Regions from separate parts of the Enterobacter cloacae complex sp. HYC003_NIDB genome, predicted to be linked through region 2. Evidence: predicted binding sites of a transcription regulator. Region 2 holds the regulator's gene; each other region holds the start of a gene.
What was found. Region 2 encodes sigma-54, which starts transcription at its own class of promoters, with help from an activator protein. Its sites were predicted from a motif close to GTTGGCACANNTTTCGCTNT; they were not measured.

Region 1: a site for sigma-54 is predicted at 6,214-6,233, ahead of norV (anaerobic nitric oxide reductase flavorubredoxin). Genes of this name have one in related genera too.
Region 3: a site for sigma-54 is predicted at 2,869-2,888, ahead of glnK (P-II family nitrogen regulator). Genes of this name have one in related genera too.

Annotation. Positions count from the first base shown of each region.
Region 1 covers NZ_CP114220.1:1,089,722-1,100,376, forward strand. Annotated here, with positions in the region: gene hydN (electron transport protein HydN) at 1-215, shown strand, start outside; gene hypF (carbamoyltransferase HypF) at 222-2,438, shown strand; gene O1722_RS05205 (HoxN/HupN/NixA family nickel/cobalt transporter) at 2,440-3,462, shown strand; gene norW (NADH:flavorubredoxin reductase NorW) at 3,589-4,722, opposite strand; gene norV (anaerobic nitric oxide reductase flavorubredoxin) at 4,719-6,167, opposite strand; gene norR (nitric oxide reductase transcriptional regulator NorR) at 6,355-7,869, shown strand; gene gutQ (arabinose-5-phosphate isomerase GutQ) at 7,866-8,831, opposite strand; gene srlR (glucitol operon DNA-binding transcriptional repressor SrlR) at 8,824-9,597, opposite strand; gene gutM (transcriptional regulator GutM) at 9,661-10,020, opposite strand; gene srlD (sorbitol-6-phosphate dehydrogenase) at 10,112-10,655, opposite strand, start outside.
Region 2 covers NZ_CP114220.1:541,370-552,024, reverse strand. Annotated here, with positions in the region: gene mlaD (outer membrane lipid asymmetry maintenance protein MlaD) at 1-79, opposite strand, end outside; gene mlaE (lipid asymmetry maintenance ABC transporter permease subunit MlaE) at 84-866, opposite strand; gene mlaF (phospholipid ABC transporter ATP-binding protein MlaF) at 874-1,686, opposite strand; gene O1722_RS02600 (calcium/sodium antiporter) at 1,914-2,891, shown strand; gene kdsD (arabinose-5-phosphate isomerase KdsD) at 2,905-3,891, shown strand; gene kdsC (3-deoxy-manno-octulosonate-8-phosphatase KdsC) at 3,906-4,472, shown strand; gene lptC (LPS export ABC transporter periplasmic protein LptC) at 4,469-5,044, shown strand; gene lptA (lipopolysaccharide ABC transporter substrate-binding protein LptA) at 5,013-5,567, shown strand; gene lptB (LPS export ABC transporter ATP-binding protein) at 5,574-6,299, shown strand; gene rpoN (RNA polymerase factor sigma-54) at 6,347-7,780, shown strand; gene hpf (ribosome hibernation promoting factor) at 7,803-8,090, shown strand; gene ptsN (PTS IIA-like nitrogen regulatory protein PtsN) at 8,173-8,664, shown strand; gene rapZ (RNase adapter RapZ) at 8,710-9,564, shown strand; gene npr (PTS phosphocarrier protein NPr) at 9,561-9,833, shown strand; gene mtgA (monofunctional biosynthetic peptidoglycan transglycosylase) at 9,873-10,598, opposite strand; gene elbB (isoprenoid biosynthesis glyoxalase ElbB) at 10,595-10,655, opposite strand, start outside.
Region 3 covers NZ_CP114220.1:3,745,669-3,756,323, forward strand. Annotated here, with positions in the region: gene tesB (acyl-CoA thioesterase II) at 200-1,060, shown strand; gene amtB (ammonium transporter AmtB) at 1,156-2,442, opposite strand; gene glnK (P-II family nitrogen regulator) at 2,478-2,816, opposite strand; gene O1722_RS18040 (SmdB family multidrug efflux ABC transporter permease/ATP-binding protein) at 3,028-4,809, opposite strand; gene O1722_RS18045 (SmdA family multidrug ABC transporter permease/ATP-binding protein) at 4,802-6,556, opposite strand; gene O1722_RS18050 (Lrp/AsnC family transcriptional regulator) at 6,587-7,045, opposite strand; gene O1722_RS18055 (PLP-dependent cysteine synthase family protein) at 7,161-8,207, shown strand; gene cof (HMP-PP phosphatase) at 8,249-9,067, opposite strand; gene O1722_RS18065 (SgrR family transcriptional regulator) at 9,169-10,655, shown strand, end outside.

The sequences.
Region 1 (10,655 bases), 550 kb from region 2:
TGGTGCGCAACAGCGGTATCGGGCTGAGCGTACGCGCGGAGAAAGCCGAAGCCAATAAATGTGACCTCTGCTACCACCGCGACGCCGGTCCGGCGTGTATGGAAGCCTGTCCGACGCATGCGCTGGTCTGCGTCGATCGCGACAAGCTCGAACAGATGAGTGCCGAAAAACGCCGCCGCGCGGCGTTCGACACCTCGTCATCGCTGCTGTTTTAAGCTGCAATGCGCGTTAATGGCGTACAGCTTCGGGTGCGCGGCAAGGTGCAGGGGGTAGGATTTCGTCCCTTCGTCTGGCAGCTTGCGCACCAGCTGGGGCTGGCAGGCGACGTCTGCAACGACGGAGAGGGTGTCCTGGTGCGTCTCGCGGGCAGTGGGGGTGACTTTACCGCGAGACTGCGCCAGGACTGCCCACCGCTGGCGCGCATCGATCGCATTGAAACGCAGCCGTTCAGCTGGACGACGCTGCCGGACGAGTTTGTCATCCGCCACAGCGAGAGCGGGGCGATGGACACGCAAATCGTCCCGGATGCCGCCACCTGTCCCGCATGCCTGGCGGAGATGCGCGATCCCCGCGAACGTCGCTACCGCTACCCGTTTATCAACTGCACCCACTGCGGGCCGCGGTTTACCATTATCCGCGCCATGCCCTATGACCGCCCGGCCACGTCAATGGCGCCATTCCCGCTCTGTGTGCCCTGTGAAACGGAGTACCGCAACCCGGCTGACCGGCGTTTTCACGCCCAGCCGGTGGCCTGCCCGGATTGCGGACCGCAGCTGGAGTGGCGAGCCGGGGAGGCTGCTGCCACCCGCGAATCGGCGTTAAGCGCGGCGGTGGCGATGCTGAAAGTCGGCGGGATTGTGGCGGTCAAAGGGCTGGGCGGTTTTCACCTGGTCTGCGACGCGCTTAACCCGCAGGCGGTTCGGAAATTACGGGCACGCAAGCAGCGCCCGACCAGGCCGCTGGCGGTGATGATCCCGCATGCGGACGATCTGCCGGAGGGCATCCAGACGCTGTTACGTTCACCCGTTGCGCCGATTGTGCTGACGCCAAAAGCCTGCCTTCCTGCGTTTCCTGAGGAGATTGCGCCGGGGCTGGATACGGTCGGCGTGATGCTGCCTGCGAACCCGCTCCAGCATTTGCTGATGCTGGACTGCCAGCGCCCGCTGGTGATGACCTCCGGCAACCTCAGCGGCCATCCACCCGCCATAAGCAACCAGCAGGCGCTGGAAGAACTCAGTGACATCGCTGACGGCTTCCTGCTGCACAACCGCGACATCCTGCAACGGATGGATGATTCAGTGATGGACCAGGAGGGCACGATGCTGCGTCGCGCACGCGGTTTTGTGCCGGATGCCATCACATTGCCCGCCGGATTCCGCGACATCCCGCCCATGTTATGCACCGGCGCGGAGATGAAAAACACCTTCAGCCTGGTGCGTGGCAACCAGGCGGTGCTGAGCCAGCATTTTGGCGATCTGAGCGACGAGGGGGTAGAGGCGCAGTGGCGCAGTGCGCTCTCGACGATGCAGGACATCTACGCCTTTCAGCCTGAGCGCGTGGTGTGCGATGCCCATCCGGGATATCACGCCCGACAGTGGGCCCGGGCGCAGGCGCTGCCCGTTGAGACCGTGCTGCATCATCATGCGCATGCGGCAGCGTGTCTGGCGGAGAATGGCTGGCCGCTCGACGGCGGGAATGTTATTGCCCTGACCCTGGACGGGATCGGCATAGGCGAGAACGGCGCGCTGTGGGGCGGCGAGTGCCTGCGGGTGAACTATCGCGACTGCGAACGGCTGGGCGGTCTGCCAGCCGTTGCGCTGCCGGGGGGCGATCTGGCGGCAAAACAGCCGTGGCGCAATTTGCTCGCCCACTGTCTGGCGTTCGTACCTGACTGGCAGCAGTACCCGGAAACTGAGGTGGTACAGCGTCAAAACTGGCTGCTGCTGGCAACGGCTGTGTCGCGCGGTATCAATGCGCCGCGGGCCTCCTCCTGTGGTCGTCTGTTCGACGCCGTGGCCTGTGCGCTGGGCATTGAAACGCAACGCTATGAGGGCGAAGCCGCGTGCCGGCTGGAGGCGCTGGCCGAACGCTGCGCAGGGGTTGATCATCCGGTGACGCTCCAGACGGATAACCTTGCGCTGTTCTGGCAACAGTGGCTTACCTGGCGGGCGGAACCCGGCGAGCGTGCCTGGGCTTTTCACGATGCGCTGGCAAAAGGGCTGAGCGAACTGGCGGCAACGCATGCCCGCCGACGGTCGCTCTCTACGGTGTGCTTCAGCGGCGGCGTCCTTCACAACCGCCTGCTGCGCGCGCGCCTTCGTCATTACCTTTCTGATTTCACGCTTCTTTTTCCTTCGCGCCTGCCCGCAGGCGACGGAGCGATCTCCTTCGGGCAGGCGGTGGTTGCTGCCGCCCGATCATGTTCACAAGGGACTTAAAATGTTACGACTTTTACGCAATGAACCTCGTGCAGCGTGCCTGCTGCTGGCTCTCGGGATGGCTAACCTGCTGGCCTGGGGGCTGGCGTGGCACACCTTTAGCGGCAGTACGGCGCTGATGGCCGCCAGCCTGCTGGCGTGGTGCTATGGACTGCGTCATGCGGTGGATGCCGACCATATCGCCGCGATTGATACCGTGACGCGTAAAATGATGCAGCAGGGCAAGCGCCCGTCCGGCGTGGGCGCATGGTTTTCCCTCGGACACTCCACCATCGTGGTGCTGGCCTCCATTGCTATCGCCGCGACCGCCACGGCGTTTCAGAAAAACATGGCATGGTTCCACGAAACCGGCAGCCTGATTGGCACCGCCGTCTCCGCCACCTTCCTGCTGGCGATGGCGCTGGTGAATATGGTGATCCTGCGCGGCGTCTGGCGCAGTTTTCAGGCGCTGAAACACGGCAATCCCGTGCAGGGCGACATCACGCTGCCTGCACAGGGCGGCGTCATGAACTGGCTGTTCGGCAAAACCTTCCGCCTCGTCAATAAAAGCTGGCAGATGTACCTGGTCGGTTTCCTGTTCGGCCTGGGGTTCGACACCGCCACCGAAATCGGCGTGTTGGGGATCTCCGCCGCCAGCGCCTCCAGCGGGATGTCGGTGTGGTCGATCATGATCTTCCCGGCGCTCTTCGCCAGCGGCATGGCGCTGGTGGATACGCTCGATAACCTGCTGATGGTGGGTGCCTACGGCTGGGCGTTTAACAAGCCGCAGCGCAAGCTCTACTACAACATGACCATCACCGGCACTTCGGTGGTGGTGGCGCTGTTTATCGGCGGCCTGGAAGCGCTGGGTCTGCTGATGGACAAGTTCGCCCTCAGCGGCGGCGTGTGGGATCTGATTGGCGCGGTGAACGATAACCTGGGCGATGCCGGATTTGTGGTGGTCGGGCTGTTTGTCGCCTGCTGGCTGATCTCGATGGCGAACTATCGCTGGCGCGGTTATGACGCGCTGGTGGTGCGCTCCTGACGCTGAAAGTGTAGCGATAAAAAAAGCCCCGGGACATCGGGGCGGTGGACAACAAAATCCAAAGGTTAAGTAAGCGTGGCAGTACTGTAGGCCGGGTAAGCGGAGCGCCACCCGGCATGACGAGGGTTAAGCTGGTAGCGATTTCAGCAGCGCGAAGGCCTCCTTCATTCTGTCTTCGCTGACGACAAAGGCGCGCATCTGACCGTCGGTATCGGTGCCGCGCGCCACCATGCCCTGAGGCGAAAGGACAATCTCCCAGTCCAGATCCTGACGCTGCGTTTCACCTGCGAGATGCAGCGGTAGTTCCGGCGTTTTTACCTTCACCAGCATGGCGGGTAATTTCACCGGGGCGTTGCCGCCGAGCAGGTTTTTCGCCAGGAACATGGCGCTTAACTGAATCGGTTGCAGGAACGGCAGCACCTGGCCGTTAATTTCCGCGCAGTCGCCCAGGGCATAAATGTCCGGCTGGGTGGTTTGCAGGTAGCTGTCCACCTTCACGCCGCGATTGATCTCTGCGCCCGCGCGGTGCGCCAGCGCGGTTTCCGGGCGCAACCCCGTCGCCGCAATAACCACATCCACTTCCACGCTGCGGTTGCGGTCGAGCGTCGCACAAATGCCGGTTTCGGTTTTGCTTAGGCTCTGTAACTGCGATTTCAGCAGCAGATGCACGCCCATGTCGGTCAGACGATGCTGTAAGCGACTGCTTACTTCTGCTGGCATCAGCGCTGACAGAATGCTGGCCGCGTGGTCAACCAGGGTGACGGATTTTCCCGCCCGGCAGAAGTCCATCGCCAGCTCGGTGCCAATCAGTCCGCCGCCGACAATCATCACCCGCGTGGCGTCGCGTAACAGGGTCTCGCTGGCCTGATACTCCTGCTGGCTGTTGAGCGTGACCATCAGCTCGCGGCCCTCAACCGGCGGCACAAACGCCGATGCCCCCGTCGCCAGCACCAGTTTGTCGTACTGCCAGGTTTTATCTTTCGCGTTCACCACGTGGGCGTCGGCGTCGATATCGGTGACCCAGGTGTACGGAAACAGACGCAGGTTAAACTGTTCTGCGAACTCCCCCGCCGTCTGGCGGGTGAGATCGTCGGCGCGCTGATTCTGGCTAATGACGTGGCTTAAATCAGGCTTGTTGTACTCATCCATGCTGTCGGCGGCGATCACCGTCAACGGCACGTTAGCATCCTGTTTGCGGATATTTTTCACCAGCTGGCGGGCGGCAAAGCCCGAGCCGATAATGACGATGCCGTGGCTCATTTTGCCTCCGTTGCCAGTTCATCAAAGACGTCTTTCCCGAGGGAACATTCCGGGCAGAGGAAGTTGTCCGGCACCTCGCTCCACGGCGTACCCGGCGCGACATCCTGCAACGGCTCGCCCAGCTCAGGATCGTAAATCCACTGGCAGACGCTGCACTGCATGCAAGGGCCGAGGTCGGCAGCGGCAGGAGCGGCTTCTGCTACAGCTTTCGGCGTAACTGCCGCGGCGGGTGCGGTTTCCGGCAGCGGCGCAAGCGCCCACTGGCGGGCAATGTCGCGACCGTGCTGACGACAGATTTCCAGCGCGTCGAGATCCGGACGCCATTTCGCCTTCAGGCTCAGGGACATCTCAAAACCGGCATCCTGTAAACGGGTGGAGAGACGGTCTACCGCGCCGCCGCTCCAGCCGTGTGAACCAAAGGCGCTGGCGCGTTTGTTACGAAAGCGCAGGCCGGTCATCTCTTCTACCAGTCCGGCAATTTTCGGCATCATCACGTTATTCATGGTGGAGGTACCCACCAGCACGCCTTTGGAGCGGAAGACGTTGGTCAATACCTCATTCTTATCGCTGCGCGCCACGTTGAAGATTTTCACCGCCACGTTCGGGTCAACTTCGTTGATGCCCTGGGCAATGGCGTCCGCCATCATGCGGGTGTTGTTGGACATGGTGTCGTAGAAGATGGTGATGCGATCTTCCTGATAGTCCGCCGCCCACTTCAGGTACAGTTCGACAATCTGGGTTGGATTTTCACGCCATACCACGCCGTGGGAGGTGGCAATCATATCCACCGGCAGGTTGAAGCCGAGGATCTCGGTGATTTTTGGCGTGACCAGACGGCTGAACGGGGTCAGGATGTTGGCGTAGTAGCGCTGGCACTGTTCGAACAGCTCGGTCTGATCCACTTCGTCGTTGAACAGACGTTCGTCACAGTAGTGCTGGCCGAAGGCGTCGTTACTGAACAGCACCGCGTCACCGGTCATGTAGGTCATCATGCTGTCCGGCCAGTGCAGCATTGGGGTTTCCACGAAGATCAGCTGTTTGCCATTGCCGATATCCAGCGTGTCGCCGGTTTTCACGGTGTGGAAGTTCCACTCCGGATGGTGGTGGTGGCCGTTGATGGAGTCAATGGCGTTGGTGGTGCAGTAGATCGGGGTATCCGGAATGTGGGACATCAGCTCGGTCAGCGCCCCGGCATGATCCTCTTCCGCGTGGTTGATGATAATGTAGTCGATCTCATTCAGATCGATTTCGCTGCGCAGATTCTGCACGAACTCGCGGCTGAATTTGTGATCGACGGTATCGATCAGGACGTTTTTACCTTCACGAATGAGATAGCTGTTGTAGCTGCTGCCGCGCAGCGTTTTGTATTCCGTCCCGTGAAAATCACGTACTTCCCAGTCACGTTGACCCACCCAATGAATGTTATTTTTAACCAGAATAGACATAGCAACCTCAACTTAATACGGCGTTTTCAAATAAGATGACTGTCATATATCAAGTTGCGTGCCAACTTTTTAACTTATTGAAAATAATGTGTTTTCGTTTCGATGCTCTTTAGTGGGTAGTCATTTTGACTATCTTAAAAGTTGTCAATATGACACTATGTATTGTCAAAATGACAGTGAGGCAGAGATGAGCTTTTCCGTAGATGTGCTGGCGAAGATCGCCATAGAACTGCAAACCGGTATTGGTCATCAGGACCGCTTTCAGCGGCTGATCTCCACGTTGCGCCACGTGCTGGATTGCGATGCGTCGGCGCTGCTGCGTTACGAAGGGCGGCAGTTTATTCCGCTGGCTATCGACGGTCTGGCGAAGGACGTACTCGGGCGGCGCTTTACCCTGGAGGGCCACCCGCGTCTGGAAACCATCGCCCGCGCGGGTGACGTGGTGCGTTTCCCGGCAGACAGCGATCTGCCCGATCCTTACGACGGCCTGATCCCCGGACAGGAGAGCCTGAAGGTGCACGCCTGTATCGGCCTGCCGCTGTTTGCGGGGCAGAACCTGATTGGCGCGTTAACCCTCGACGGCATGTCGCCTGATCAGTTCGATACCTTCAGCGACGAAGAGCTACGGCTGATTGCCGCGCTGGCGGCCGGGGCGCTGAACAACGCCCTGCTGATAGAACAGCTGGAGAGCCAGAATATTCTTCCGGGTAGCCCGACGGCGTTTGAGCAGGTGGCGCACACCGAAATGATCGGCCTTTCGCCGGGCATGGCGCAGCTCAAAAAAGAGATTGAGATTGTCGCCGCGTCTGATTTGAACGTGCTGATCTTCGGGGAGACCGGCACCGGTAAAGAGCTGGTGGCAAAAGCGATCCACGAAGCCTCGCCCCGTGCGGTGAATCCGCTGGTCTATCTCAACTGCGCGGCGTTGCCGGAAAGCGTGGCGGAAAGCGAGCTGTTCGGACACGTCAAAGGGGCCTTTACCGGGGCGATCAGCAACCGCAGCGGCAAGTTCGAAATGGCTGATAACGGCACGCTGTTCCTCGATGAAATTGGCGAACTCTCCCTTTCGCTCCAGGCCAAACTGCTGCGGGTGTTGCAGTATGGCGATATTCAACGCGTGGGAGACGATCGCAGCTTACGCGTGGATGTGCGCGTGCTGGCGGCGACGAACCGCGATCTGCGCGAAGAGGTGCTGGCGGGGAATTTCCGCGCCGATCTGTTCCACCGTCTGAGCGTGTTCCCGCTCACGGTGCCGCCGCTGCGCGAGCGGGGCGAGGATGTGGTTCTGCTGGCGGGCTTTTTCTGCGAACAGTGTCGGCTCAAAATGGGGCTTTCCCGCGTGGTGCTAAGTCCCGGCGCGAGGACGCACCTGCTGAGCTACGGCTGGCCGGGTAACGTGCGTGAGCTGGAACATGCGATCCACCGCGCGGTGGTGCTGGCGCGGGCAACGCGTTCGGGGGATGAAGTGGTTATTCATGCGCGCCATTTCGCGCTGCATGAGGAAACGATGCCGCCCGTGAAGCCGGTGATACCTGAGAGCGTGAACGAAAACCTGCGCGAGGCGACGGATGCGTTCCAGCGTCAGATGATCGCCCGCGCGCTGGAGCAGAATAACCGCAGCTGGGCGGCGTGCGCGCGGGCGCTGGAGATGGACGTCGCCAACCTTCACAGGCTGGCGAAACGTCTGGGGCTGAAGGGTTAAATAATCCCCGCCTGGTAGAAGTCTTGCAGGTTGATCGCGCCGCACAGCCTGCCGTGCTCGTCCACCACCGGCGCGGCGGTGATTTTGCGCTTCATCAGCACCTCTTTGGCTTCAATCGCGCGGCTGTCGGCATTCAGCGTCAGCCCGCCCTGGGTCATTGCTTCGGATACCCGCGCCTCCAGCTTGCCGCCGCCCACCAGCCAGCGGCGCAGGTCGCCGTCGGTGAAGACGCCCTTCACCTGGCGGTCATTGTCGCATACCGCAACCAGCCCCAGCCCGGTGCGGCTCAGCTCCAGCATGGCGTCCATCACGCTGGTGTCGAGTTTGACCTGAGGAATGGCATCGTCCGTGCGCATCAGGTGGTGAACTTTGTTGAGCAGACGAGCCCCAAGCGCGCCCGCAGGATGGGAGCGGGCGAAATCTTCCTCATTAAAACCGCGCGCCTGCATCACCGCCATCGCCAGGGCGTCGCCCATCATCAGCGTGTTGACGGTGCTGGAGGTCGGTGCCAGGTGCATCGGACAGGCTTCGCGCTCAACGGAAATATCCAGCGTTGCTTTCGCGGCCAGCGCCAGCGGCGAACGGGATTTGCCGGTCATCGCTAACAGGGCCACCGATTTTTCTTGCAGGCGAGGGATGATGAGATCCAGCTCTTTGGCTGAACCGGAGTAGGAGATAAACAGCATCACGTCGCGGCTTTCGATCATCCCCAGATCGCCGTGCAGCGCTTCGGCAGGATGCACGAAGAACGCCGGGGTGCCGGTGCTGGCAAGCGTCGCGGCAATCTTCTTGCCGATATGACCGGATTTACCGATACCCGCCACGATCACTTTGCCCTCGCAGTGGATAATGGTGTTGGCTGCACGAACAAAATCCTCACCCAGACGTTCCGGCAGGCGGCTGGCTTCCTGTAGCTCCAGCAGCAGGGTCTGACGGCCTGCGTTTAACAGAAAATCACTCATTTTTCTCTACGGTTACGATCACGTCGATGCCCTTCGCTTCCAGCGCTTTTTTAAATGCCGGATCGATACCTGCGTCGGTAATCAGCTTATCGACGCTTTCAAGGCTACAGACAATGTTGGGGCTTTTACGGCCAAATTTCGACGAGTCCGCCATCAAAATCACTTCCCGCGCGGCGTTGCACATCGCTTTGCTGACGCTGAACACCTCGTTGAAGGTGGTCACGCCCGCGTTGAGGTCGATGCCGTCCGTGCCCATAAACAGCTTATCGAAGCTGAAGTGGTCGAAGGCATTCTCCGCCAGCTGCCCGTGAAACGACGCGGATTTTTTACGGAAGGTGCCACCGGGCATCAGGATGGTCTGCTCGCTATCGAACTCTGACAGGGCATTGACGATGTGCAGGCTGTTGGTCATCACGGTGATGTTATTAAAGCGGCTGAGCAGCGGGATCATCTGTAGGACGGTACTGCCTGCGTCGAGGATAATGGAATCGCCGTCCTGGATAAATTTGACGGCGGCTTCGGCAATCAGCGCTTTCTGGTGAGTATTGATCAGCGTTTTGTGGTCGATAGGCGGGTCGGCTTCGTCTTTATTGAGCACCACGCCGCCGTAGGTACGAATGACGGCGCCGGAGTTTTCGAGCAACACCAGGTCCTTGCGTATTGTCGTGCCGGTGGTGTCAAAGTAGTGGGCCAGATCCTCTACCGAGCACTTTCCCTGCTTTTGCAGATGCTCAAGTATGGCCGCCTGCCGCTGACGTGGTTTCATAGGCGCTTCGTTCCTTACGTTGCGAAATGATAATTCCGCAAGTTTATAACTTTCACAACGAAATTATCCATGTTTCAGATTAAGCGCTAATGATAGTGCATTCTGACAGAGTGAATCATGGGGGAAGATCACATCAGGTTGTAATTCATGCAGCGAAATGCCGTCGATCGCCTGGATTTTGGTCGGACGGGCAAACACCGTTACGCCGCGCATGATGAGGGAATCGCAAACCATATTGTTTTCATCCAGCGCAACAGCGACGACAACCCGCGGTTTAAAGCGGCCGCCGGAACGCCCGACGCCCACGCGGCCTTTCTGGCACAGGGCATCAAAGGCGCGGTTAAACTGATGGATTTGCCAGCCGCCAAACGCCATCTGGCAAAGCCAGGCGAGGGCGGCGACGGTGATGAGTGCGGTGACCATATCGGCTCCTTAACTGCCGGGTGGCGGCTGCGCCTTACCCGGCCTACGGGGATTGTAGCCCAGGTAAGCGCAGCGCCACCGGGGAATGAACTCAGAACATCACCTGCCCACCGGTGACGTTAATCGACTGCCCGGTGCAGTACGAGGCTTTCGGGCTGGCGTAAAACAGCAGCATGTTCAGCACGTCCTGATAATCGCACCCGCGCTTCAGCGGCACTTTGTCGATGTAGTACTGTTCGACGTCCTCTGCTTTGATGCCAAGTTTGGCGGCATACTGCGGCAGCAGGGACTGGAACATCGGGGATTTCAGCAGGTTACCCAGCATCAGCGCGTGCACGGTTATGCCGTATTCGGCCAGATCCAGCGCCAGAGACTGCGTCAGCCCGACGCCGCCAAACTTCGCCGCGCTGTAGCCGGAGTTGTGCTTGCTGCCCACTTTCCCCGATTTTGAGTTGATCTGAATGATGCGACCCTGAATACCGTCGCGGATCATCAGACGGGAAAATTCGCGGGCGCAGAGGAAATAGCCCACCAGATTCACCTGCAACGAGCGATCAAAATCCCCCAGTTCGAAATCGCTGATAAAGGCCGCTTTCGCAATCCCCGCGCTGTAGACCAGCAGATCGGTGCGACCA
Region 2 (10,655 bases):
GCAGGCAGATGAACAGCGCGGCCAGCAGCGCCAGAAGCAGAAACACGCCAACCCAAATTTCATTTTTTCTCGTTTGCATGAACTCAATTCCCAAACATCAGTGCGGTGAGCACAAAATCCAGACCTAAAACGGCCAGCGACGAATGTACGACAGTACGCGTCGTTGCACGGCTAATGCCCGCCGACGTCGGAATGGCATCGTAACCATTAAACAACGCAATCCAGGTAACCGTCACAGCGAAAACCACGCTCTTGATCAGACAGTTCACCAGATCCATCCGCAGATCGATGGCGTCCTGCATGGCAGACCAGAAGAATCCGGCATCAATGCCTTTCCAGTTAACGCCAACCAGCGCGCCTCCCCATATACCTACCGCCACAAAGAGGATAGTCAGTAACGGCAAGGAGATAACCCCGGCCCAGAAGCGCGGCGAGATTACCCGGCGCAGCGGATCGACTGCCATCATCTCCATACTGGAGAGCTGCTCGGTGGCGCGCATCAGGCCAATTTCCGCCGTCAACGCTGACCCGGCACGCCCGGCGAACAGCAGCGCGGCAACCACCGGCCCGAGTTCACGCAGCAGCGAGAGCGCCACCAGCATGCCAAGGCTGGTTTCCGCGCTGTAGGTTGTCAGCACCAGATACCCCTGCAACCCCAGCACCATGCCAATAAACAGACCCGACACGATGATGATAAGCATCGACAGCACGCCGACGTTATAAAGCTGCCGCACCAGTAACGGCGCATGCTTGCGGAACTCCGGTTTGCCGACCAGCGCGTTGAACAACATTAATCCGGCACGCCCGAACGTACTGATGGTTTTCAGGCCACGGTGTCCAAGACCCGCCAACGCATTTAACAGCATGAGTGGCTTAACTCCCTATTCCGAGTAAATCGTCATGATAGTCGCCCGCCGGATAGCGGAAAGGCACCGGCCCATCTGCGATACCGTCCAGGAACTGCCGCACGCGCGGATCGCCATTCTCCTGCAACGCCTGCGCGCTGCCGTGGGCGACGATCTTTTTGTCAGCCACAATATAGGCGTAATCAGCGATACTCAGCACTTCCGGCACGTCGTGGGAAACCACCACGCAGGTGACGCCAAGGGCGCTGTTCAGCTCCGAAATTAACTTCACCAGCACGCCCATGGTGATGGGGTCCTGCCCGACGAACGGTTCATCGAACATGATTAAATCGGGTTCCAGGGCAATAGCACGCGCCAGCGCGGCGCGGCGCGCCATCCCACCCGAGAGTTCGGACGGCATGAGTTTCGCAGCCCCCCGCAGCCCCACGGCTTCAAGCTTCATCATCACCGTACTGTGCAACAGCTCAGGAGGAAGATGGGTGTGCTCACGCAACGGATAGGCCACGTTGTCAAAAACGTTCATATCCGTGAACAGCGCGCCCGACTGAAAGAGCATGCTCATCCGTTTGCGAACCGTGTAGAGGCGCGAGCGAGACATCGCCGGGACATTTTCGCCGTCGAAGAGAATTTCGCCGCTGTCAGGGGGGATTTGCCCGCCGATAAGACGCAGCAACGTGGTTTTACCGATCCCTGACGGCCCCATGATGGCGGTGATTTTACCGCGCGGCACGGTCAGCGAAATATCATCAAATATTAACCGGTTGCCGCGCGAAAAACTGACGCCCCGGACATCGACTATATTCGCCATCGTTTGGCTCATTTATGGTTCCTTACTTACCTTGCTTCACGGCTGGCATGAAGCGTAAATCAGCCCTAAACCCCGCATTTTTACAGAATATTCACTATTGGGGTTAGCGAAAGCTGGCATTTGTTTTACTTTTCCGGCGCATAAAGTCAAAATTAGGAATTCGTTACGTCTCAGACTTCATCTGGCGCCAACATTCGTGCGCAGTGGACCAGCGAGTATACCTGAAGAAAGGACTTTTGATGCTTTTAGCAACAGCACTGTTAATAATTGGTTTACTGTTGGTGGTCTACAGTGCTGACCGTTTGGTCTTTGCCGCATCCATTCTCTGTCGACTCATTGGCATGCCGCCCATCATTATCGGCATGACGGTGGTCAGTGTAGGCACATCGCTTCCTGAAATCATCGTTTCTGTTTCAGCCTCGCTGCATGGGCAGGTCGACCTCGCTATCGGCACCGCGATTGGCTCTAACATCGTCAATATCTTACTGATTTTAGGCTTAGCCGCATTACTGCATCCATTTCGCGTGCATTCTGATGTTTTGCGCCGGGAATTGCCTTTAATGTTAGTCGTCAGTCTGCTGGCAGGCTACGTACTTTATGACGGGGTGCTGAGCGTCGGTGACGGTATATTCCTGCTCGCCCTGGCCGCGATCTGGTTGCTTTACAGCGTGAAGATCGCACGTCTGGCGGAAAAACAGGGTAACGATAGCCTCACGCGTGAGCATCTCGCCGAGCTGCCCCGGGAAGGGACCTTACCCGTCGCCCTGCTGTGGTTGGGCGTCGCGCTAATCATCATGCCAATGGCCACGCGGATGGTGGTCGATAACGCGACGGTGCTGGCGAACGCGTTTGCGATGAGCGAACTGACAATCGGTCTGACGGTAATCGCCATCGGCACCAGCCTGCCAGAGCTGGCCACCGCCATCGCCGGAGCGCGTAAAGGGGAAGATGATATCGCCATCGGCAATATCATCGGCTCGAATATTTTCAATATCGCAATCGTGACAGGGCTGCCGGCGCTAATCTCGCCGGGGCCGTTTAACCCTATGGCTTTCACGCGCGATTACGGTGTGATGCTGCTGGTCAGCGTGATTTTCGCCCTGCTCTGCTGGCGGCGAAAAGAGCAGATCGGCAAAGGCGCAGGCGCGCTGCTGACGGGTGGATTTATCGTATGGCTGGCGATGCTGTACTGGCTTTCGCCTCTTCTCTCTGGGTAAACGGAAACGCATTATGTCGCAAATAGAATTGCAGCCGGGTTTTGACTTTCAGAAAGCAGGCAAAGACGTTCTGGAGATTGAACGTGAAGGTCTGGCGCAGTTAGATCAGTACATTAATCAGGATTTTAGTCTGGCCTGTGAGAAGATGTTCTACTGTGCCGGCAAAGTCGTGGTGATGGGGATGGGCAAATCCGGCCATATCGGACGCAAAATGGCGGCGACCTTTGCCAGTACCGGCACGTCGTCATTCTTCGTTCATCCCGGTGAAGCCGCGCACGGTGACCTCGGCATGGTTACGCCGCAGGACGTGGTTATTGCGCTGTCCAACTCCGGGGAATCGAATGAAATCCTGGCGTTGATCCCGGTGCTGAAGCGTCTGCACGTACCGCTGATTTGCATGACCAGCCGACCGGAAAGCAGCATGGCGCGTGCGGCGGATATTCACCTGTGCGTGAAAGTGCCTAAAGAAGCCTGTCCGCTGGGGCTGGCGCCGACCTCCAGCACAACCGCCGCGCTGGTCATGGGCGATGCCCTTGCCGTTGCGCTGCTGGAAGCCCGCGGTTTTACGCCTGAAGATTTTGCCCTGTCTCATCCCGGCGGCGCGCTCGGGCGCAAACTGCTGCTGCGGGTTAACGATATTATGCACACTGGAGATGAGATCCCGCACGTGAGCAAAGAGGCCTCTTTGCGCGACGCGTTACTGGAGATCACCCGTAAAAACCTGGGCATGACGGTTATCTGCGACGATCTGATGAAGATTCAGGGCATTTTCACCGACGGCGACCTGCGCCGGGTATTCGATATGGGTGTGGATGTCCGAACGCTGGGCATTGCTGATGTGATGACGCCAGGCGGGATCCGCGTCCGTCCGGGCACGCTGGCGGTAGATGTGCTGAACCTGATGCAGTCCCGTCATATTACCTCAGTGATGGTTGCCGATGGCGACCAACTGCTGGGTGTGGTACATATGCATGATCTGCTGCGCGCTGGCGTAGTGTAATGAAGGATAAGACAATGAGTAATGCGGGTGCATCCCTTGCAACCTGTTATGGCCCGGTGAGCGCCCACATGATGGCAAAGGCGGAAAATATCCGCCTGTTGATCCTCGATGTGGATGGTGTGCTCTCCGACGGTCTGATTTATATGGGCAATAACGGCGAAGAGCTGAAAGCCTTTAACGTTCGCGACGGTTACGGTATCCGCTGTGCGCTCACGTCCGGAATTGAAGTTGCAATCATCACCGGGCGGAAAGCTAAACTGGTAGAAGATCGGTGTGAAACGCTGGGCATTACCCATCTCTATCAGGGGCAGTCTGATAAGATGGTAGCTTTCCGGGATCTGCTGGGAAAACTGGCCATTGCACCAGAGAATGTGGCATACGTCGGGGATGATTTGATCGACTGGCCAGTGATGGCGGAGGTGGGTCTGAGCATCGCCGTGGCTGACGCGCACCCGCTGCTGATCCCGCGTGCTGATTACGTTACCCATATTCACGGTGGCCGCGGCGCCGTCCGTGAAGTCTGCGATCTGCTTCTGCTGTCGCAGGGCAAGCTTGATGAGGCGAAAGGGCAATCGATATGAGTAAAACCAGACGTTGGGTTATCATTCTGCTTGCGCTTGTCGCCCTGGTACTGATTGGCGTCAACCTCGCTGACCGCGATGATACGCAAGCGGAAGTGGTTAACACGAGCGACCCGACCTATAAAAGCGATCACAGCGACACCGTGGTCTATAGCCCGGAAGGCGCACTGAACTATCGCCTCGTTGCTCAGCATGTAGAATATTTTTCAGATGACGGTACCTCGTGGTTTACCCAACCGGTCATGACCACCTTTGATACGGACAAAGTGCCGACGTGGTCTATCAAGTCTGACCGGGCAAAACTGACAAATGACCGTATGCTTTACCTGTATGGTCACGTTGAAGTCAACGCCCTGACCGCTGACGCGCAACTGCGAAAAATTACGACGGATAACGCCCAGATCAACCTGGTCACCCAGGATGTCACGTCGCAGGATCTAGTCACCCTGTATGGCACAACATTTAATTCCAGCGGTTTAAGAATGCGCGGGAACTTACGCAGCAAAAACGCCGAGCTGATTGAAAAGGTTAGAACCTCCTATGAAATTCAAAACAAACAAACTCAGCCTTAAAGTTGTTATCGCCAGCGCGCTGCTGGCGGCCAGTCTTCCCGCGCTTGCTGTGACTGGCGATACCGAACAGCCGATTCATATTGAATCCGATACCCAGTCTCTGGATATGCAGGGTAACGTCGTCACCTTTACCGGCAACGTCGTCATGACCCAGGGCACAATTAAAATCAACGCCGACAAAGTGGTCGTTACCCGTCCGGGCGGCGAGCAGGGCAAAGAGATTATCGATGGTTATGGCAACCCGGCCACCTTCTACCAGATGCAGGACAACGGCAAGCCGGTGAAAGGCCATGCCTCGCATATGCATTATGAACTGGCGAAGGATCTGGTCATCCTGACCGGTAATGCTTACCTGGAACAGCTGGACAGCAATATCAAAGGCGACAAGATCACCTATCTGGTGAAAGAGCAGAAAATGCAGGCCTCCAGTGAAAAAGGCAAACGCGTCACGACCGTGCTTGTGCCTTCGCAGTTGCAGGACAAGAACAACGGTCAGGCTCCGGCACAGAAAAAGAGTAACTAATTCGTTATGGCAACTTTAACTGCAAAAAACCTCGCGAAAGCGTATAAGGGCCGCCGCGTCGTCGAAGATGTCAGTCTGACCGTCAACTCCGGCGAAATCGTGGGTTTGCTTGGCCCTAACGGGGCGGGTAAAACCACGACCTTCTACATGGTGGTGGGCATCGTCCCGCGTGACGCCGGCAACATCATCATCGATGATGAAGATATCAGCCTGCTGCCGCTTCATGCCCGCGCGCGTCGTGGCATCGGCTATCTGCCGCAGGAAGCGTCTATCTTCCGCCGCTTAAGCGTGTTCGACAACCTGATGGCCGTGCTCCAGATCCGTGACGATCTGACCAGCGAGCAGCGCACTGACCGTGCGAACGAGCTGATGGAAGAGTTTCATATCGAACATCTGCGTGACAGCCTCGGCCAGGCGCTGTCCGGTGGTGAACGCCGCCGCGTTGAGATTGCGCGCGCGCTGGCAGCAAACCCAAAATTCATCCTGCTGGATGAACCGTTTGCGGGCGTTGACCCCATCTCCGTTATCGATATCAAACGTATCATTGAGCACCTGCGCGACAGCGGGCTTGGCGTACTGATCACGGACCACAACGTTCGTGAAACGCTGGCCGTGTGTGAGCGCGCCTACATAGTGAGCCAGGGCCATCTGATTGCCCACGGTACGCCGCAGCAAATCCTCGAAGATGAGCATGTTAAGCGCGTGTACCTTGGGGAAGACTTCAGACTCTGATAGGGTAGAGGTTAAGTCACGCCGAACCGGAGAAAAACGCTCTGAACATGAAGCAAGGTTTGCAATTACGGCTCAGCCAGCAACTGGCCATGACGCCGCAGCTACAGCAGGCAATCCGTCTGTTGCAGCTGTCCACGTTAGAACTCCAGCAGGAGCTCCAGCAGGCGCTGGACAGCAATCCGCTGCTGGAGCAAACCGATCTTCATGACGAGGTAGACGCCCAGCAGACGCAGGACACAGAAACGCTCGACTCCGTAGATGCGCTTGAACAGAAAGAGATGCCGGACGAACTGCCGCTGGATGCCAGCTGGGATGAAATCTACACCGCGGGTACCCCTTCCGGGACGCGCGCAGACTACCAGGACGATGAACTCCCGGTCTACCAGGGCGAAACCACCCAGTCGCTTCAGGACTACCTGATGTGGCAGGTAGAGCTGACCCCTTTCTCCGATACCGATCGCGCCATTGCCACCTCGATTGTCGATGCCGTTGACGACACGGGCTATTTGACCGTGACGCTGGACGAGATTCTGGAAAGCATCGGCGATGACGAGATTGAACTGGAAGAGATCGAAGCCGTTCTGAAACGCGTTCAGCGTTTCGACCCGATAGGTGTCGCCGCGAAAGATCTGCGCGACTGCCTTCTGATCCAGCTTTCGCAGTTTGCCAAAGAGACACCGTGGATTGACGAAGCCCGGCTCATCATCAGCGATCATCTGGATCTGCTGGCGAATCACGACTTCCGCACCCTGATGCGCGTCACACGCCTGAAAGAAGAGGTGCTGAAGGAAGCGGTGAATCTGATCCAGTCGCTCGATCCGCGTCCGGGGCAGTCGATCCAGACCAGCGAACCGGAATATGTCATTCCTGATGTGCTGGTGAGAAAACACAATGGCCGGTGGGTCGTTGAACTGAACGCCGACAGCATTCCTCGCCTGCAAATCAACCAGCAATACGCCTCCATGTGCACCAGCGCCCGTAACGACGCTGATAATCAATACATTCGCAGCAACCTTCAGGAAGCACGCTGGTTGATCAAGAGCCTGGAGAGCCGTAATGACACGCTGCTGCGCGTCAGCCGCTGTATTGTCGAACAGCAGCAGGCGTTCTTTGAGCAGGGCGAAGAGTTTATGAAACCGATGGTGCTGGCAGACATCGCCCAGGCCGTCGAGATGCATGAATCAACCATTTCCCGCGTGACCACGCAGAAATATCTGCACAGCCCACGCGGTATTTTTGAGCTTAAGTATTTCTTCTCCAGCCACGTGAACACCGAAGGCGGCGGCGAAGCCTCGTCAACGGCTATTCGCGCACTGGTGAAGAAGTTGATCGCCGCGGAGAACCCCGCGAAGCCACTCAGTGACAGTAAGTTAACCACCATGCTGTCCGATCAGGGTATTATGGTGGCACGTCGTACTGTCGCGAAGTATCGAGAGTCTTTATCCATTCCGCCGTCTAACCAGCGTAAACAACTGGTTTGACACAACCGATAAGGAAGACACTATGCAGCTCAATATCACCGGACATAACGTCGAGATTACTGAGGCTTTACGCGATTTTGTAAACACTAAGTTTGCGAAACTCGAGCAGTATTTCGAGAGGATCAACCAGGTCTATGTTGTGTTGAAAGTGGAGAAAGTGACGCATATCTCGGATGCGACCCTGCACGTCAACGGAGGGGAACTCCATGCCAGTGCGGAAGGGCAAGACATGTACGCGGCTATCGACGGCTTAATTGATAAGCTTGCGAGACAGCTCAATAAACATAAAGATAAACTGAAACAACACTAATTGTCCGGGCAGTTAACGGGTGCAGGACGGCCTGTTGTGAAACACAACAGGCCATTTGTACAGTTAGCGCTTAGGTGAAATTATGATAAACAACGATTCCGCTCTTCAACTGAGCAATGTCCTTAACCAGGATTGTACCCGCAGTGGCGTTCACTGCCAGAGCAAAAAACGTGCGCTGGAAATCATCAGTGAGCTGGCCGCAAAACAGCTGGGTCTGCCGCCGCAGATCGTGTTTGAAGCCATTCTGACCCGTGAAAAAATGGGCAGTACTGGCATCGGCAATGGCATTGCGATCCCGCATGGCAAGCTGGAAGAAGATACGCTGCGTGCCGTGGGGGTGTTTGTGCAACTGGAAACGCCTATCGCTTTTGACGCCATCGATAACCAGCCTGTGGATCTGCTTTTCGCGCTGCTGGTTCCTGCCGATCAGACCAAAACCCACCTGCACACGCTGTCGCTGGTTGCCAAACGTCTGGCGGATAAAACCATTTGTCGTCGACTGCGCTCAGCCCAAAGTGATGAAGAGCTTTATCAAATTATCACTGAAGCAGAAGGCAATCAGGATGAGGCATAATCGGGAAAGGGCCTTCAGTACGGCTGCCCTGAGGAGAAACGGAACATGGTGCTGATGATCGTCAGCGGTCGTTCGGGGTCCGGGAAGTCCGTGGCCCTGCGCGCGCTGGAAGACATGGGATTTTACTGTGTAGATAACCTGCCGGTAGTGTTGTTACCCGATCTGGCGCGGACGCTGGCGGACAGGCAAATCTCTGCCGCCGTCAGTATCGACGTGCGTAACATGCCGGAATCGCCGGAAATCTTCGAGCAGGCAATGAACAGCCTGCCGGAATGCTTCTCGCCTCAGCTCTTGTTCCTGGACGCTGACCGCAACACGCTGATCCGTCGCTACAGCGATACACGTCGTTTGCATCCGCTCTCCAGTAAAAATCTTTCGCTGGAAAGCGCCATCGATAAAGAGAGCGATCTGCTTGAGCCGCTGCGTTCCCGGGCCGACCTGATTGTCGACACCTCTGAAATGTCCGTCCACGAGCTGGCGGAAATGCTGCGTACGCGCTTACTCGGCAAGCGCGAGCGCGAACTGACGATGGTGTTTGAATCCTTCGGCTTTAAGCACGGCATACCTATCGATGCGGATTACGTTTTTGATGTGCGTTTCCTGCCGAACCCACACTGGGATCCGAAACTGCGTCCGATGACCGGTCTGGATAAGCCGGTGGCGGCGTTCCTCGACCGACACACAGAAGTACACAATTTTATCTACCAGACGCGAAGCTACCTTGAGCTATGGTTACCTATGCTGGAAACAAACAATCGCAGCTACCTGACGGTGGCGATTGGCTGTACCGGCGGTAAACATCGTTCGGTCTACATTGCCGAACAGCTGGCCGATTACTTCCGCTCACGCGGAAAGAACGTTCAGTCCCGTCATCGCACGCTGGAAAAACGTAAAACATGACCGTAAAACAAACCGTTGAGATCACCAACAAGCTGGGCATGCATGCACGCCCGGCAATGAAATTGTTTGAACTGATGCAAGGTTTTGATGCGGAGGTGCTGCTGCGCAACGACGAGGGAACCGAGGCAGAAGCCAACAGCGTGATTGCGCTACTGATGCTGGATTCTGCCAAAGGCCGTCAGATTGAAGTTGAAGCCACCGGCCCGCAGGAAGAAGAAGCGCTGGCGGCAGTGATTGCCCTGTTCAACGCCGGGTTTGACGAAGACTAACGTTCGCCATGTCGGCGGGTAGCGCTGCGCTTACCCGCCCTACCTAAGATTATTTCGCTCCATAAACCCTTCCCCACCCAGCTGACGCATCTGGCGCATAATCCACGCCTGGCGGCTTCGCACATAGCCTGACGGGGCGCTGGCCTTAAAACGCAGCGGGTTCGGCAGCACGGCGGCAAGCAGTGCCGCTTCGGACATAGTCAGCCTGCTGGCGGGCTTGCCAAAATAGCGCTGCGATGCCGCTTCGACACCAAATACGCCGTCACCAAATTCCGCGATATTCAGGTAGACGGTTAAAATGCGTTTTTTGCTCCACACCGTCTCGACGCCCAGCGTCAGCCCGGCCTCCAGCCCTTTTCTCACCCAGCTGCGACCGTCCCATAAGAACAGGTTTTTTACCGTCTGCTGAGAAAGCGTCGATGCGCCGCGGACGCGGTTTTCATGACGTTCATTATGATCCAGCGCCTTCTCGATAGCCGCCACGTCAAAACCCCAGTGCTCCGGGAATTTCTGATCTTCTGCCGCAATGACCGCCAGCCCCATCCACGGCGAGATTGCATCCATGCTGACCCAGTCAGAATGGGCAACATAGCCAAAATCACCTGAGAGCCAGGCGCTAATCTGCCGCTCTGCCATCACGGCCGAGAACGGGACGGGCAGGATGCTGAACAGCGCAATACCGCCGCCCCAGAACACGGCCAGGACCAGCACAATACGCAGCAGGATCCGTTTTAACCACCCGCCGGGGGAGAATTTACGACTCATTCGGTCAGGACCAGCACTCTGTCCACCAGCTTTTCAATGCCTGCGGCAGCCTCGGCG
Region 3 (10,655 bases), 1.7 Mb from region 2:
GTCTCCTTATCATCAATGCACCAGCGGGATCGATCCCATCTGATGTCGTTTTATTCACATAACGAATACAAGTGTGGCACAAATCACGGATTTATGCCTAATTTCGTCCGGATATTAAGATTATTCTACCCATCGGACCACTTTCATTTCTGGGTTATACTCAGCGTATCTTTCGCCACGGCGTTTATTGAGGACCACTATGAGTCAGGCACTGAACAATCTGCTGACATTACTGAACCTGGAAAAAATAGAAGAAGGGCTATTTCGCGGACAGAGCGAAGATTTAGGCTTACGCCAGGTTTTTGGCGGCCAGGTCGTGGGGCAAGCGCTGTATGCCGCCAAGGAGACCGTCCCGGCAGACCGTCTGGTGCACTCGTTTCACAGCTACTTTTTACGCCCCGGTGACAGCGCTAAACCGATTGTTTACGACGTGGAAGTTCTGCGTGACGGTCAAAGCTTCAGCGCCCGTCGCGTGGCGGCCATCCAGCATGGCAAACCCATCTTCTACATGACCGCCTCGTTCCAGGCGCCAGAGCCGGGCTATGAGCATCAAAAAAAGATGCCGTCTGCCCCGTCGCCGGACGATCTGAAATCGGAAACCGAAATTGCCCGCGCTCTCGCGCATCTGCTGCCGCCGCAGGTAAAAGAGAAGTTTCTGTGCGATAAACCGCTGGAGATCCGCCCGGTCGAATTTCATAACCCAATGAAGGGGCATACCGCTGAGCCCGCCCGCCAGGTGTGGATCCGCGCCAACGGCAGCGTACCCGCAGATTTACGCGTGCATCAGTACCTGCTGGGGTATGCGTCGGATTTCAACTTCCTGCCGGTTGCGCTACAGCCGCACGGTGTGGGCTTCCTCGAAAAAGGGATGCAGGTAGCCACAATTGACCATTCCATGTGGTTCCACCGTCCATTCGATATGAACGAATGGCTGCTTTACAGCGTGGAAAGTACCTCTGCGTCCAGCGCGCGCGGCTTTGTACGCGGGGAGTTTTACACTCAGGATGGCGTGCTGGTGGCTTCTACCGTGCAGGAAGGTGTGATGCGTAATCGCGGGTGATGTAAAAAGCCCGGTGGCGCTGCGCTCACCGGGCCTGCGAATTGTGCTTTTTCAGGCCGGGTAAGGCGAAGCCGCCGCCCGGCAAGGCACTCAAATTATGCGTTATAGGCATTCTCGCCGTGGCTGTTGACGTCCAGGCCTTCGCGCTCCTGCTCTTCCGGCACGCGCAGCCCAACGGTCATATCAGCCAGCTTGTAACCGATAAAGGCCACAACACCGGACCAGACAACGGTGATCGCGATGCTTTCCAGCTGTACCAGCACCTGATGCATCATGGTCACGCCTTCTGCGTAACCCACACCGCCCAGAGATTGGGCAGCAAAGATACCGGTCATGATACAGCCGACGATGCCGCACACACCGTGTACGCCGAATACATCACACGGATCGTCAACGCGCATAACACGTTTCAGTGCGGTAACGCCCCACAGCCCCGCCAGTCCTGCGACGATACCGATCAGCAGCGCACCGCCCACGCCCACGTAACCGCACGCTGGCGTAATACCTACCAGACCGGCAATCGCCCCGGAACAGGCACCCAGCAGCGATGGCTTGCCGCGAACGGCCCACTCGCCAAATACCCATGAGAGGATAGCGCCGGCGGTTGCCACAACGGTATTCACGAAGGCCAGCGCGGCGATTTCGTTAGCGGCGCTGGCTGAACCTGCGTTGAAGCCGAACCAGCCAAAATAGAGGATGGCGGTGCCGGTAAAGACCATCGGCAGATTGTGCGGCTTGAATGCTTCCTTCCCGAAGCCCACGCGCTTACCAATCAGGTATGCGCCTACCAGACCTGCTACCGCGGCGTTGATGTGCACAACGGTACCGCCCGCAAAGTCCAGCGCGCCATGGGAAGCCAACAGACCACCTCCCCAGACCATATGCGCAATCGGGATATAGGAGAGCGTCAGCCAGACCACCACGAAAATCAGTACCGCAGAGAAGCGGATACGCTCAGCCAGCGCGCCCACAATCAGCCCCACGGTGATGCAGGCGAATGAGCCCTGGAACGCGACATGAATATACTGATAAAAACTGCCCATCACCGCGGTCAGTTCGATATTTTTCAGCATCGCCCAGTTAACGTTGCCGAAGAAGGCGTTGCCCTCCCCGAAGGCCAGCGAGTAACCGTAAACCACCCACAGCACACACACCAGCGCGAACGTGACGGCAACCTGCGTCAGCATGGAGAGTACGTTCTTGCCGCGGATCAGGCCGCCGTAAAACAGCGCGATCCCCGGAATCGTCATGAACAGCACCAGCGCGGTGCAAATCATCATAAAGGCGTTATCGGCTTTGTCTGCCACAGCAGGTGCAGCCATTGCCAGGCCCGGCAGCAGTGCCAGCGAACCCAGACCTGTTTTCATTGTTGCTTTCTTCATTTTCTCGATCCCTATCACTGTGTGCCAGGAGTTACTTACAACGCCGCTTCGTCAGATTCGCCGGTACGGATGCGAATGACGCGCTGTAGTTCGGCAACGAAAATTTTGCCGTCGCCAATTTTTCCGGTGTAGGCTGCTTTGCTGACGACATCAATCACCTCATCAAGCTGATCGTCGGCAATCGCCACATCAATCTTCACTTTTGGCAGGAAGTTAACGCTGTATTCCGCCCCGCGATAAAGCTCGGCATGACCTTTCTGACGCCCAAAGCCTTTCACTTCGGTGACAGTCAGTCCCTGAATACCCATGGAAGACAGCGCTTCACGCACGTCTTCGAGTTTGAATGGTTTGATTACCACCGTAACCAGCTTCATATATCCCCTCCAGTCAGAATTCGGTAATGGCCGCAGCTAACACGAAAGGGATATTGCAAAGGGTGTGCCAGAAGTGAAAGGTGAGGAGGAAAGCGCCGCGGCGCGGATGCGCCGGGAAGAGGCGAAAAAAAACGCACCATGGCAGTGCAGGGTGCGTTTCAGTTTTGCACCAACGGTTAAGTCTGTTAGCGCATTGCCTTGTTATGGTGCATCAGGCGCTGAGTGACTCTTCCTCGCGCGCGCTGGCGGCCAGTTCGTCGCCTGCCAGCTGCAACTGATACATCTGCCAGTAGCGTCCTTTTGCCTCAAGCAGCGCTCTGTGCGTCCCCCGTTCAACGGCCTGGCCACGGTGCAGCACCAGAATGGTATCGGCATCGACGATGGTTGAGAGGCGGTGGGCGATTACCACCAGCGTAGTGCGATCCCGCACGGCAGCCAGCGCCTGCTGGATCGCCTGCTCGGTACCGGAGTCAATGCTTGCGGTCGCTTCATCCAGAATTAACACCTGTGGCGTCTCAATCAGCACGCGCGCCAGCGCAAGAAGTTGCTTTTGCCCGACCGAGAGATTATTGCCCTGCTCACCCAGCCGGGTATGGATCCCCTCGCTTAACCCGCGCGCCAGATCCGCAAGCTGCACCGTTTCCAGCACCTCCCATACCTGCTCAGGCGTGAAAGGTCGTCCCAGCGTCACGTTGGCATAAAAGGTATCCGCCAGTACCACCGGATCCTGCTGCACCATCGCGACGCCCTTACGTAACGCGTTGTGGCTAAGCGCGGCAAGCGGCCGTCCGTCCAGACGGATCTCCCCTTGCGTCAACGGATAGTAGCCCATCAGCAAACTGGCGAGCGTGCTTTTGCCGCTGCCGGTATGCCCAACCAGGGCGACAAAACCGCGCGACGGTACCTCGAGGTTGATATCCTGCAAGACAAGCTGGTCGTCGCGGTAGGCAAACGAGACATGATCAAACGCTATGGATCCACTTTCCAGCGGGCGTTCGTCATCGCCATAGGTCTGACGCGGCCTGTCCATCAGCTCGAATACACGTTCGCCCGCGACCACTGCCTGTTGCAGCATCGATTGCTGCGTGGTGAGTTCAATCAGCGGTTCGTTAAGGCGTCCAAGGTAGCTGATAAATGCGTACAGTACCCCCACCTCGATGGTTCCGCGCGTCGTCAGGCCAAACAGCATCAACAGCCCGCACAGCACCAGCGCAGAGAAGAGGCTCAGCAGCGGGCGTAACAGGAAGCCATCCAGCCGTAACGTCTGCATCCGCGCCATATAGTGCGAGCGGCTGGCTTCTCCCATTCGCTCGCCAAAACGCGCCTGCTGGCGAAACTGCTGGATAACGCTCATGCCGTTGATCACTTCGTTGAAGCCATCATTGATATCTGCGAGGTAAGCGCGCACGCGACGAACAATCGGCGTGCTGTAGCGCTGGTAAATTACCATCACAATCAGCACCGCCGGGAAAATAGCGATCGCCACCAGCGCCATACGCCAGTCCAGGCTGAACATCGCCACCAGCATCGCGCCAATTAACGCGGCACTGCGCAGAACCGTTGCGACAACGGTTACATAGAGGTCGCGGATCACCTCGGTGTCATTGGTGACGCGCGAAATAACCTGTCCGACCGGCTGGGTATCAAACTCGCTCAGCGGCTGGCGCAGCGCGGCATCCATCACATCCGTGCGTAGCTGCTGGACCACGCCCACGGCGGCCCGGTTAAACAGCAGCGACTGCGCATAGTGCAGCCCCGCCGCCGTCAGCTGTAGGCCGACATACGCCACGCCCAGCCCCGCCACCAGCCCCAGCGGCAGATAGTTTTTCGCCACCATATTGTCGATGAAATAGCTGATAAGCAGCGGACCGGTCACCTCCGCAATCGCGGCGATCCACAGCAACAGCACGGCGATGGAAAGCGGTTTGCGCCACGGCGAGCCATAGGCCAGCAGCCGTTTTAACGTCGGCCACATCTGTCCAAACTTACGCATCGGCGACCTCCTCATCCAGCGCGGCTTCAAGCTGTTGATAGCGGTACATATCCCGATACCATCCGGTCTGCGCGGCGAGCTGCTCATGCTGACCACGCTGAGCAATATGCCCGTGCTGAAGCACCAGAATTTCACTGGCTTCGGTAAGGGCCGACAGACGGTGCGCGCTGATGATGACCGTGCGCCCCTCTCCCCACTGGCGAAGGTTATGCAAAATTTGATGTTCAGTACGCCCGTCAACTGCGGACAGCGCATCATCCAGTATCAGGATCTCAGCATCCAGCAGCAGCGCGCGGGCAATAGAGATACGCTGTTTTTGTCCGCCGGAGAGCATAACGCCCCGCTCACCCACTTCCGTATCGTAGCCCTGCGGCAGGCGCAGAATATCCTCGTGGACGCTGGCCAGACGCGCCACGTGCTCGATCTGGTCCTGTGTCGCCGTCGGACACCCGAGCGCGATATTGTTGGCAATGGTGTCTGAAAACAAAAACGGCGTCTGGCTGACGACCGCCAGGCGGCTGCGCCAGTCATCCAGCAGCAGACGTGGCAGAGGGACGTCGTGGAAACGGATATCGCCTTCGCTCACGTCAAAATGGCGCTGAATCAGTGACAGAATGGTGCTTTTACCGGAACCCGTCGGGCCACAGATGCCCAGCATCTGACCAGGACGCAGCGTGAAACTGACGTTCTCAAGCACCGGATGTTCCGTTTGCGGGTAGATAAAGGCGCGGATATCAGCCTTGAGAATACCCGGACCTTCCGGCACCGGCTCGCTGCCATCGTTCACGACCGGCACTTCCGCCAGCATGGCGCGGATACGGCTGTAAGCGGCGCTCCCGCGTTCAACGATATTAAACATCCAGGCCAGCGCCAGCATCGGCCAGATCATCAGCCCAAGGTACATCGCAAAGCTGGTTAACTGCCCGAGGGTCATAGTGCCTTGCACCACCATCCAGCTGCCGCCGCCCACTGCCAGCAGGTTCGCCATGCCAATCGCAATATAAATTGTCGGATCGAAACGGGCATCAATACGCGCCACGCGCATGTTTTTCGCGCCGGTATCGGCGGCGTCGGCGGCAAACAGCGCGGACTGGCGGTCTTCCAGACCAAACGCTTTAATCATGCGGATGCTGGTCATGCTCTCCTGGGTGCGATCGTTCAGCGACGAGAACGCCGCCTGCGCCAGCTTAAAGCGTTCATGGAGCTGCTCGCCGTAGCGGTTAATTGCCAGCGCCATCAGCGGCATCGGCAGCAGCGCCAGCAGCGTGAGCTCCCAGCTAATTTGCGTAGACATCACAATCAGTACCGCACAGCCCATCACCAGGGAATCCACCAGCGTTAGCACCCCTTCACCGGCGGCAAACACCACGCGGTCTACATCGTTAGTGGCGCGGGCGATGAGATCCCCGGTACGGTGACGCAGATAAAACTCAGGGTGCTGGCGGCTCAGCTGGCGGTAAAAGTCCTCACGCAGCTCAACGGCAAGCTGATAGGACGCGCCGAACAGCAGCACGCGCCAGACATAACGCAGCAGGTAAACCACCACGGCCGTCAGCACCAGCGTACCGCCCCACATCATCACCCGTGCGGCGGTGTAATGTTGTTCCGTAACGCCATCCACGACGTAACCCACCACTTTGGGCGGGATCAGTTGCAGAATGGCAATGATAATAAGCAGGGCCACCGCGCCGAGGTAGCGTTGCCACTCCCGACGAAAGTACCAGCTTAATTGGGCAAATAATCGCACGCGGTCTTTTCCTGAAGGTATTTTAAGAAGTTATTCAATGGGTAACGCTGTGGTGTATTTAATCTGTTCCATGGCGAAACTGGAGGTGACATCGGACAAGCCTGGTACGCTATTGACCAGCCGCTTGTAGAAATCATCGTAGCGCTTCATGTCTGCCACCTGAACGCGCATCAGATAGTCGTATTCCCCCGCCATGCGCCAGAAGCCGAGCACTTCGGGCATGTCGGAAACCTGGGTGACGAAGCGGCAGTACCATTCGCTACTGTGATGCTGCGTTTTTATCAGGACGAAGGCGGTCAGTCCAAGCCCCAGTTTTTCGGGATCCAGCAACGCCACGCGTCCCAGCAGAATGCCATCATCTTCCAGCTTCTTGAGGCGCTTCCAGCACGGTGTGGTGGTCAGATTAACGGCATCTGCCAGCGCCTGCAAAGAGAGGGTGCAGTCGCTTTGCAGCAAAGAAAGCAGCTTACGATCAATTTTATCTAACATAGCCACCTCGAAGAGAAAATTATTCTCCTTACATTCTATTTTAAAGGTCAGATAGCAACAATTTTTTCTGTGCTTTTCGCTATGCTGGGCACAAAATGACAAACGGATAACTACGATGAATAGCACCTGGGTTAAACATGCCATCAGCGAAATAAATGCCGACTATCAGCGCTCGGCAGACACCCACTTGATCCGCCTGCCTCTGCCTGGGTTTCCCGGCATTCAGCTTTACCTGAAGGATGAAAGCACCCATCCTACCGGCAGCCTGAAGCATCGCCTGGCGCGTTCACTCTTTTTATACGGTTTATGTAACGGCTGGATCAAAGAAGGCACCACGATTATTGAATCGTCGTCCGGATCAACTGCCGTCTCCGAAGCCTACTTTGCCCGCCTGCTGGGCCTCCCGTTTATCGCCGTGATGCCCTCCTGCACGGCGAAACGTAAAGTCGAACAGATCGAATTTTACGGCGGACGCTGCCACTTTGTGGAAAGCGCCTGCGAAATCTATGCGGCCTCCGAAATGCTGGCCCGCGAACTGAATGGTCACTATATGGACCAGTTTACCTTCGCCGAGCGCGCCACCGACTGGCGCGGCAATAATAACATTGCGGACAGCATTTTCCGCCAGATGACCCACGAGCCGCATCCTGTTCCCTCTTACATTGTCATGAGCGCGGGCACGGGCGGAACCTCCGCCACCATCGGACGTTATATCCGCTGTCAGGGTTATGATACGCAGCTGATGGTGGTTGACCCGCAAAACTCGGTGTTCCTCGATTACTGGCAATCCCGCGATGCCAGCCTGCGCAGCCCCGTGGGGAGCAAGATCGAAGGGATTGGTCGCCCGCGCGTCGAACCCTCGTTCATTCCGGACGTTGTGGATGAGATGCTCCGCGTGCCGGACGCCGCCAGCGTCGCGACGGCGCACTGGCTGGAGACACAGCTTGGCCGTAAAGTCGGGGCTTCCACCGGCACCAATATGTGGGGCGCGCTACAGCTGGCCGCGAGGATGCGCGAAGAAGGCCGTACCGGCTCTGTCGTCACGCTGCTGTGTGACAGCGGGGAGCGCTACCTGGACACCTATTACAACGCAGAATGGGTGCAGGCAACTATTGGCGATGTAGAACCGTGGAAAGCGCAGATTTCGCAGCTGGTGAAATAAAAAAAAGCCAGGCTAAAGCCTGGCTTGCTGGAAGGGTCTCACTATTCGGGGGAATATGGGAGGTTATTTTTGTCCAGCCAATGCGTCAAAAAATGGGACACCGCTTCGTTACGACAGTGTCCGATAACCGGTAAATGCGGGAGCGCGGCAATAAGTTGCGGCATCGCGTTCCCCATAATCAGTCCACGACCCACGCTGCTCAGCATCTCGTGGTCGTTCATGGCGTCACCAAAGGCCATACAGTCCTGCATCGTCAGCCCCAGATGATCGCTCAGCACCGCCAGCGCAGATCCTTTGTTACAGCCCACCGGCAGCACTTCAAGGCAGTCCACCGCCGAGAAGGTCAGGTGCGCCCGGTCGCCCAGCGCCTCGTTAAGCTGAATACGCAGGCGGCAGAGATCGTCGTGATCGCCACAGAAGCAGATCTTGGTCACCTTGTGTGCCGGAATGCGGCGCAAATCGATAAGCTGATATTTAAAGCCGCTGTAAACGTGAGCGTGCAGCAAGGCCGGGATCTCACGCCCGGTAAACCAGCCTTCATCATTAAAAACATGCACGCTGGCCTGCGTATCCCAGGTGCTGTGCAGGACAATGTCCGCCACTTCCGGATTCAGATCCTGACGGTGCAGCATATTGCCGTCGACGGAGTGAATGCGCGTCCCGTTGCCGGTGATCAGGAACGCATCGAGGGCAAATGTTCCCAGCAGATGGCGCATCTCGAGAACATGACGACCAGTGGCAAACGTCAGGGTGACTTCACGCTCGCGCAGGCGCTTAAGTGTGTTCAGGGTTTTCTCCCCTAAACGGTGATCCGGCATTAACAGCGTGCCGTCCATATCAAATGCAGCGAGCCGAGCCATAATTACTCCCGAAATGTGATGCGGTTAACTTGTGCATCAGTATTACGTGAGATATACGGAAGTAATAGTGAATAGATGATAATTATTGTTCCGGGTTTTTCATGCGCCAGCTTAATCGTCTTAACCAGTATCAGCGTCTGTGGCACCCCTCCGCCGGCGCACCGCAGCAGGTTACCATCAGTGAACTTGCCAGCCGCTGCTTTTGCAGCGAGCGACATGTTCGCACCCTGCTGCGCCAGGCGCAGGAGGCGGGCTGGCTAAGCTGGCACGCCCGCTCCGGACGAGGTAAGCGTGGGGAATTACGCTTTCACGTCACCCCGGATTCGTTGCGTAATACGATGATGGAAGAGGCCCTGAAAAGTGGACAGCAGCACAACGCGCTGGAGCTGGCCCAGCTCGCGCCTGAAGATTTGCGATCGCTGCTGCATCCGTTTATGGGCGGGCAGTGGCAGAACGATACGCCGACGCTGCGTATTCCCTACTATCGCTCGCTGGAGCCGCTTCAGCCGGGGTTTCTCCCTGGCCGGGCGGAGCAGCATCTGGCGGGACAGGTATTCTCAGGTTTGACACGTTTTAATGGTACCAGCAGTGAACCCACGGGCGATCTGGCGCATCACTGGGAAATCTCCGCTGACGGCCTGCGCTGGCATTTCTACATTCGCTCCACCCTGCACTGGCATAACGGCGATAAAATAGAGACGGCACAGCTCCGGAAAAGCCTGACGGCGCTGTTATCGCAGCCCGGCATGGGCACGCTTTTCCGCAGCGTCTTACGTATCGAAACCACGCATCCGCAGTGCCTGACGTTTATTCTTCATCAACCTGACTACTGGCTGGCGCACAGGCTGGCAACCTACTGTAGCCGTCTGGCGCATCCCGATTACCCGGTGGTGGGCAGCGGTCCCTTTCGGCTGAGCGTTTTTGAGCCTGAACTGGTGCGTCTGGAAAGCCACGAGCAGTATCACCTTGGCCATCCGTTGCTTAAGGCTATCGAGTACTGGATCACGCCCCAGCTTTTTGACTACAGTCTGGGCACCAGCTGTCGCCACCCGGTGCAAATCGCCATTGGCGAGGCCGACGAGCTGGCCAGCCTGCGGCTGGTGAGTAACAGCACCAGTCTGGGTTTCTGCTACCTCACGCTGAAACAGAGCCCGCGTCTGAGCGAACTTCAGGCAAAGCGGCTGATTAATATCATTCATCTCTCAACGCTGCTGCACACGCTTCCCCTGAACGAAGGGCTCATCACCCCTACCGAGGAACTGCTTCCCGGCTGGGCGATCCCCCAATGGCCTGATTTAACCGACGTTGCGCTGCCAGAGGCATTGACGCTCGTCTACCACCTGCCGGTTGAGCTTCACACCATGGCCAGCCAGTTAAAAGCATACCTTGCGCGGCAGGGTTGTGAACTGACCGTCATCTTTCACGACGCCAAAACGTGGGACGGGTGCCAGCAGCTTGCCGATGCAGACATCATGATGGGAGACAGACTGATTGGCGAAGCGCCAGCGTACACGCTTGAGCAGTGGCTCCGCTGCGATGCGCTCTGGCCGCATCTGCTGAGCGCACCGGCATACGCCCATTTGCAGGC